Regions from separate parts of the Lelliottia sp. CFBP8978 genome, predicted to be linked through region 2. Evidence: predicted binding sites of a transcription regulator. Region 2 holds the regulator's gene; the other holds the start of a gene.
What was found. The regulator PurR, encoded in region 2, represses purine synthesis genes. The targets are predictions, from matches to a motif close to CANGCAAACGTTTGCNTG.
Positions count from the first base shown of each region.

Region 1: cvpA (colicin V production protein) is a predicted target of PurR. The motif match lies at 2,482-2,499, and genes of this name have one in related genera.

Region 1 is NZ_CM188253.1:3,004,627-3,008,841, reverse strand. It holds gene accD (acetyl-CoA carboxylase, carboxyltransferase subunit beta) at 1-265, shown strand, start outside; gene folC (bifunctional tetrahydrofolate synthase/dihydrofolate synthase) at 404-1,672, shown strand; gene dedD (cell division protein DedD) at 1,662-2,357, shown strand; gene cvpA (colicin V production protein) at 2,555-3,043, shown strand; gene purF (amidophosphoribosyltransferase) at 3,080-4,215, shown strand, end outside.
Region 2 is NZ_CM188253.1:1,925,177-1,929,391, reverse strand. It holds gene SOM82_RS09050 (MFS transporter) at 1-1,024, opposite strand, end outside; gene cydH (cytochrome bd-I oxidase subunit CydH) at 1,187-1,276, opposite strand; gene purR (HTH-type transcriptional repressor PurR) at 1,573-2,598, shown strand; gene punR (DNA-binding transcriptional activator PunR) at 2,614-3,525, opposite strand; gene punC (purine nucleoside transporter PunC) at 3,640-4,215, shown strand, end outside.

The DNA of each region.
Region 1 (4,215 bases), 1.1 Mb from region 2:
CGATCTCAACATCGCTGAGCCAAAAGCGCTGATCGGCTTTGCTGGCCCGCGCGTTATCGAGCAGACCGTTCGCGAGAAACTGCCGCCGGGCTTCCAGCGCAGTGAGTTCCTCATCGAAAAAGGCGCTATCGACATGATCGTTCGCCGTCCGGAAATGCGCCTGAAGCTGGCGAGTGTCCTGGCGAAGCTGATGAATCTGCCGGCGCCGAGTCCGGACGAGCCGCGTGAAGGCGTGGTTGTGCCGCATCAGGAACCAGAAGCCTGATAACTCCAAAAGGGCAGGGCTGATCGGCGCTGCCCTTTTCAATTATTTGATACACAAGTCATTCAGGTTGTATCAAGGCGTAGCCAACGCAGAGACAGCTTGAAGGGCGAAGCGTATACATAACTGAAAGTGCGTATCATGGAAAATCACAGCATTCCCCAAGCCACGTCACCCCTGGTCACGTGGCTTTCTTATCTGGAAAATCTGCACAGCAAAACCATTGATATGGGACTGGATCGCGTGAGCCAGGTGGCGGCGCGTCTTGATGTGCTGAAGCCCGCTCCATTCGTCTTTACCGTCGCGGGAACCAACGGCAAAGGCACCACCTGCCGCACGCTGGAAGCGATGCTGATGGCGGCGGGTTATACGGTGGGCGTTTACAGCTCACCGCATCTGGTGCGCTATACCGAGCGTGTACGCGTTCAGAATAGTGAGTTGCCGGAGTCTGCGCATACGGCTTCCTTTGCTGAAATCGAAGCGGCGCGGGGCGATATTTCGCTGTCTTATTTTGAGTACGGTACGCTCTCCGCGCTGTGGCTGTTTAAGCAAGCACAGCTGGACGTTGTGATCCTGGAAGTAGGGTTAGGCGGACGCCTGGATGCGACCAATATGGTGGACGCGGATGTCTCTGTCGTAACCAGTATCGCACTGGATCATATCGACTGGCTCGGCCCGGATCGCGAAAGTATTGGCCGTGAAAAGGCCGGTATATTCCGCGCTCACAAACCCGCTGTGGTGGGTGAACCCGATATGCCGCACACCATTGCCGATGTGGCTCAGGAAAAGGGCGCGCATTTACGCCGTCGCGGCGTGGACTGGCAGTATGAGGTTCTGGATAACAGCTGGCGTTTTTGCGATGCGCAGGGCGAGCTTGACGATCTGCCGCTCCCGCAGGTGCCGCAACCCAATGCGGCAACCGCGCTTGCGGCTATCCGTGCCAGCAGGCTGAAAGTGAGCGAGCAGGCAATCCGTGAAGGTATTCAGCATGCCATTCTTCCCGGTCGTTTTCAGATTGTGAGTGAGTCACCGCGTCTGATTCTGGATGTAGCGCATAACCCCCACGCCGCGGCCTACCTCGCAGAACGCCTCAAATCCCTGCCAAAAACCGGGCGCGTTTTGGCGGTTATCGGTATGCTTCATGATAAAGATATTGGAGGCACGCTGGCCTGCATGGAGAGTGTGGTCGATTGCTGGTATTGTGCTCCACTGGAAGGGCCACGCGGCGCGACGGCGGAGCAACTGATGGAACATCTCGGTCAGGGCAAAGTCTATGACAGCGTAGTGCTGGCGTGGCAGGCGGCAATGGCCGATGCTAAACCTGAAGATACCGTGCTGGTGTGTGGTTCATTCCATACGGTGGCACATGTCATGGAAGTAATGGACGCGGGGAGAACCGGTGGCGAGTAAGTTTCAGAACCGTTTAACAGGAACCATTGTGCTGGTTGCGCTGGGAGTGATCCTGCTCCCGGGGCTGCTCGACGGGCAAAAAAAGCATTATCAGGATGAATTTGCGGCAATCCCGCTGGTGCCAAAACCCGGCGATCGCGATGAGCCAGACATGCTACCTGCGGCAACGCAGGCGCTGCCGGCTCAGCCGCCAGAAGGCGCTGCGGAAGAGGTGCGTGCCGGTGATGCGGCGGCGCCGTCTCTCGATCCCTCTCGTTTTGCGGTAAACAACAATACCGATCTGGACCCTGTTCCGGAGCCAGTCGTGCAGCCTAAGCCTGTCGAAAAAGCCAAACCCGTAGAGAAACCTAAACCACAGCGCGATAAAGCCAGCGAGCAGATTGCAGCCGCGGCGGAAGCACCGCCGGAAAAACCGGCTCAGGAAGAGAAGCCTGCGCCAGCCGGTAAAGCATATGTTGTCCAGCTTGGCGCGTTGAAAAATGCCGATAAAGTCAACGAGGTTGTCGGTAAACTGCGCGGTGCGGGTTATCGCGTTTACACTTCACCTTCGACGCCAGTGCAGGGTAAAATCACGCGCATTCTCGTCGGCCCGGATGCATCCAAAGATAAGCTGAAAGGATCGCTGGGTGAGCTGAAGCAGATCTCCGGTCTGAGTGGCGTGGTGATGAATTACAGCGCGAATTAAGTGCGCGTTGCCTCCTCTGCCCTGAGGGCGGAGGAGCGGGAATTCGTCCGAAGAGGCGCAATAACCCGACGGCGTTGATTATTTTTTCAGCGCCTTTTTTATTTACGCGCGGGAAGGAAATCCCTACGCAAACGTTTTCTTTTTCTGTTAGAATTCGCCCCGAACTGGATGACAGGGCGTTTAATCGTGGGACATATATGGTCTGGATTGATTACGCCATCATTGCGGTGATAGGTTTTTCCTGTCTGGTTAGCCTGATCCGTGGCTTTGTTCGTGAAGCGTTATCGCTGGTGACATGGGGTTGTGCTTTCTTTGTTGCCAGTCATTACTACACTTACCTGTCTGTTTGGTTCACGGGCTTTGAAGATGAACTGGTCCGAAATGGAATCGCCATCGCGGTGCTGTTTATCGCGACGCTACTCGTCGGCGCTATCGTGAATTACGTGATAGGTCAGCTGGTCGAGAAAACCGGTCTGTCAGGAACGGACAGGGTGCTGGGGATCTGTTTTGGTGCGCTGCGAGGCGCGCTGATCGTAGCTGCGATACTGTTCTTCCTTGATACCTTTACCGGGTTTTCAAAAAGTGAAGACTGGAGCAAGTCCCAGCTGATTCCACAGTTCAGCTTCATCATCAGATGGTTCTTTGACTATCTGCAAAGCTCGTCAAGTTTCTTGCCCAAAGTGTAAAACGCTTTGAGATGTGGCTTAACGAGGAAAAGACGAATGTGCGGTATTGTCGGTATCGCCGGTTTCATGCCGGTAAACCAGTCTATTTATGACGCGTTGTCGGTGCTTCAGCACCGTGGTCAGGATGCAGCAGGCATCATCACCATTGATGCAAACAACTGCTTCCGTTTACGCAAAGCGAATGGCCTGGTCAACGATGTATTTGAAGCCCGCCATATGCAGCGCTTGCAAGGCAATATGGGGATTGGCCACGTTCGTTATCCTACTGCTGGCAGTTCCAGCGCCTCCGAAGCTCAGCCTTTCTACGTTAACTCCCCGTATGGCATCACGCTTGCCCACAATGGCAACCTGACGAATGCTCACGAGCTACGTAAAAAGTTGTTTGAAGAGAAACGTCGCCACATTAACACGACGTCTGATTCTGAAATCCTGCTCAATATCTTTGCCAGTGAGCTGGATAACTTCCGCCATTATCCGCTGGAAGCCGATAACATCTTTGCTGCCATTGCGGCAACGAACCGACTGATCCGTGGCGCATATGCTTGCGTGGCGATGATTATCGGTCACGGTATGGTGGCGTTCCGCGATCCCAACGGTATTCGTCCGCTGGTGCTGGGTAAACGTGATATCGGTGACGGTCGTACTGAGTATATGGTGGCCTCCGAGAGTGTGGCACTGGATACTCTGGGCTTCGAATTCCTGCGCGATGTCGCCCCAGGCGAAGCCGTCTACATCACCGAAAAGGGCCAGCTATTTACCCGCCAGTGCGCGGAAAATCCGGTGAGCAACCCGTGCCTGTTCGAATACGTATATTTTGCGCGTCCGGATTCCTTCATTGATAAGATTTCGGTGTACAGCGCTCGCGTAAACATGGGCACCAAACTCGGTGAGAAGATTGCCCGCGAGTGGGACGATCTGGATATCGACGTGGTTATTCCGATTCCGGAAACCTCCTGCGATATCGCCCTGGAAATGGCCCGTATTCTGGGCAAACCGTATCGCCAGGGGTTTGTGAAGAACCGCTACGTTGGGCGTACCTTTATCATGCCGGGTCAGCAACTGCGTCGTAAGTCCGTGCGCCGTAAACTGAACGCCAACCGCGCTGAATTCCGCGATAAAAACGTGCTGCTGGTCGATGATTCCATCGTGCGTGGCACCACCTCCGAGCAGAT
Region 2 (4,215 bases):
CCCCCAGCGCATTACCCAGATTAAACGCCCCGATATTGACGGATGACGAAAGCCCCGGTGCTTCGTGGGCAACGCGCATCACACGCATCTGCAGCGGCGGAACAACCGCAAAAGTTGCCGCGCCCCACACCACCATAGCAATAGCCGCCCCAAACTCGTTGCGCGCCAACCAGGGAATCGCCACCATGATAACGATCAGCAGCGTTAAAAAGCCTTTCAGCGTACCGCTGACCGAACGATCCGCCAGCTTGCCGCCCAGATAGTTGCCAATGGAGAAACCTACGCCAATCAGCACCAGCATGGCCGTCACAAAGATCGGAGTGGCGTGCGTAATATCATGCAGAACCGGGGAAATATAGGTATAGAGCGTGAACATTGCGCCTGCGCCTAATACCGTCGTGAGCAGAGCCGACAGCACCTGCGGACGAACCAGCACCGACAACTCTTTACGGACATCAGGCCGCTCGCCCGCTTCTCCTTTTGGCAGCGAGAAGAACAATGCCACCATCGCAACGACACCTAACAGCGCCGTAGCGAGGAACGACATCCGCCAGCCAATGACCTCGCCCAGCCAGGTCGCCGCCGGAACACCGCCAATATTGGCAATGGTCAGCCCCATAAACATGGTGGCAACCGCGCTGGCCTGTTTGTGTTTTGGCACCACGCTTGCAGCCACCACCGAGCCGAGGCCAAAGAACGCGCCGTGGTTCAGGCTGGTCAGAATGCGTGACAGCAGCAGCGTGGTGTAATCAGGAGCCATCGCCGAGAGCACGTTGCCCAGCGTAAAAATCGCCATCAGGAAAATAAGGGCATTGCGGCGTGCGCGATGAGACAGCAGCAGCGTCATCAGAGGCGCACCAATCATCACGCCAATGGCGTAGGCGCTGATCAGCATACCCGCCGCCGGAATAGAGACGTCTACCCCTCTGGCAATAACCGGCAACAGCCCCATTGGGGAAAACTCGGTGGTGCCAATCCCAAAAGCGCCAATCGCCAGGGCCAGCAGAGGAAAATTGATTTTCATTGTTCAACTCCGGATGCCGTGTCATTACGCGACACAGAACTAAGAAGTCAAAAGCATGACATCAATCACAAAAAATGAGAAGTTAACAAATCAGCAAAAGATTTTTGCAATAAGGGTAACAATCAGAGAGGAGAACGAGGGAGAGTCTCTCCCCCGTTTAAATCAGTGCAGTGCAGCGGTCAGACCCGCAGCGACAATCAGAGCCAGAACAATAATAGTTGTCGTCAGCGAAAACTTAAGATCGGTACTCATCAATTTTTCTCCTTTTAATCTCCCCACGAATAGTGAGCTTGCTCATTTTTACACAGTTTACCCCAAAAATCTTCCTGGATTTAGGCTGATAACCGTTTTTGCTCTTCCCCTTTTCATCAAGATGAGACAAAATTCCACGCTAAATTTATAAGCGTACCGGCCACTGACCCCCTCCTGACGTTCTGAGTCGTTTTCCCGGCGTATCGCAATTTACATTGCGAGATAAGGGTGAGAGAAGGCAAACGTTTACCTTTAAGTATTTCAGGAGTTTAAGATATGGTCTGGAGTGACATGTAATGGCAACAATCAAAGATGTGGCGAAACGCGCAAACGTTTCCACTACAACCGTATCACATGTAATTAACAAAACCCGTTTCGTTGCGGAAGAAACGCGCAACGCGGTGTGGGCGGCGATCAAGGAACTGCACTACTCCCCCAGTGCCGTTGCGCGTAGCCTGAAAGTCAACCACACCAAATCTATCGGCCTGCTGGCCACCAGTAGCGAAGCGGCCTATTTTGCCGAGATCATCGAAGCGGTCGAGAAAAACTGTTTCCAGAAAGGCTATACCCTGATTCTGGGCAATGCCTGGAACAGCCAGGAAAAACAACGCGCGTATCTGTCGATGATGGCGCAGAAACGCGTCGACGGCCTGCTGGTGATGTGTTCTGAATACCCGGAGTCAGTACTTTCCATGCTGGAGGAGTACCGCCACATTCCGATGGTGGTGATGGACTGGGGTGATACCCGCGCTGATTTTACTGATTCCGTCAACGACAACGCCTTTGAAGGCGGCTACATGGCGGGCCGCTATCTGATTGAGCGCGGTCATCGTGAAATCGGCGTGATCCCGGGTCCGCTTGAGCGCAATACCGGCGCTGGGCGTCTTGCTGGTTTTATGAAAGCGATGGAAGAAGCGCTGATCACCGTGCCAGAAAACTGGATTGTACAGGGCGACTTCGAGCCGGAATCCGGCTATCGCGCGATGCAGCAGATCGTCTCCCAGTCGCACCGTCCAACCGCGGTCTTTATCGGTGGTGATATTATGGCGATGGGGGCTCTTTGCGCAGCCGATGAGCTCGGTTTGCGCGTGCCGCAGGACATTTCCGTGATCGGGTACGATAACGTGCGCAACGCCCGCTACTTCACCCCGGCGCTGACAACCATTCACCAGCCGAAAGACTCGCTGGGTGAAACAGCCTTTAATATGCTGATGGACCGCATCGTCAGCAAACGTGAAGAATCACAGTCGATTGAAGTACACCCGCGTCTGATCGAACGCCGTTCAGTTGCAGATGGTCCGTTCCGCGACTATCGCCGTTAATCTGAGGGGAGCCGGTTACTCCGGCTCCTTCAGCCACTCTTTGTTCAGCGTTTCACTGTCCCCCAGATAATCCAGCAGCCACGCCAGCGCAGGCGACATATCGTTTTGTTGCCAGGTCAGACAGCATGCCGCATCCGGGAAGGGATTTTCCAGCGTCAACGCCACCCACTCGCCGCGATCGATGCGAGGGCGAGCGAAGTGAACCGGCACCATCCCCACGCACAGCCCGGCGGAGAGACAAGTTGCCGAGGACTCCCAGTCTGGCGCAACCACGCGTCGCTGGTTATCCAGTAGCCAGGTAATGCGTTTAGGCAGCGAGCGGGAGGTATCCTCCAGCACCAGTGAAGGCCAGTTGCGCAACGTATCATCGCTCAGCGGGCCGTCCATTGCCGCCAGCGGATGATGGCGGGCGACAACGCAGGTCCAGCTCAATGAGCCCATATCCCGAAACGCATAGCGCCCACCCACCGGGATCGCCTGCGTCGCCCCGATCGCCATCTCTACCCTGCCATCCGACAGCGCATCCCACACGCCATTAAATACCTCCTGCGAGACGCGAAGTTCTACGTCCGAGAAATGGCGATAGAAGTCGACGATCATCTGCCGGGTGCGTTCGGGTTTAACGATATTATCAACCGCAATAGACAGATGCCCGCGCCAGCCATTGGCAATCTGCTGGCACTGTTCTCGCGTGATCATCATTTTTTTGATAACAGAGCGCCCTTCTTTCAAAAACCACGCGCCTGCTGGCGTTAGAACCACGTCGCGGTGACGACGCTCAAACAGCGGAACCGCCAGCCACTCTTCCAGCTGACGCACCGTATAGCTGATAGCAGAAGGAACGCGATGCAGCTCTTGCGCCGCACCGCTAAAGCTGCCATTGCGAGCGACCGCATCTACCACTTCCAGGGAATATTCAGACCACATTTTTTGCCTGCAAAATTTTTGAATGCAACCGCCAAATATTAGCGTTTCACAAGGCAGATTGCACTCCCTACACTTTGCGCCAGTGTGTACCTGCCTTCTTAGGAAAATATAACAATGCAACCCAACAAAGGATTTTTGGTCTGGCTCGGCGGCTTAAGCGTGCTGGGCTTTTTGGCCACCGATATGTATCTGCCCGCGTTCGCCGCGATGCAGGCCGATCTCCAGACGCCTGCTGCAGCCATCAGCGCCAGCCTGAGCGTGTTTCTGGCCGGCTTTGCCTTCGCCCAGCTGCTCTGGGGACCACTTTCTGACCGCTATGGCCGCAAGCCTGTGTTACTGATCGGCCTGGCTATTTTCGCGGCCGGTTGCCTCGGGATGCTGTGGGTGCGCGATGCCACCTGGCTGCTGGTCCTGCGTTTTGTTCAGGCCTTTGGCGTGTGTGCCGCCGCCGTCACCTGGCAGGCGCTGGTCACGGATTATTATCCGGCCTCACGGGTAAACCGTATTTTTGCCACCATTATGCCGCTGGTGGGTCTTTCTCCGGCGCTGGCACCGCTGCTCGGCAGCTGGATCCTGGTGCATTTTGACTGGCAGGCCATCTTTGCTACGTTGTTCATCATTACGCTGGCCTTAATGTTGCCGGCCTTGACGCTGAAACCTGCGCCGGCCAAAACCGCTGAGAATAATGAA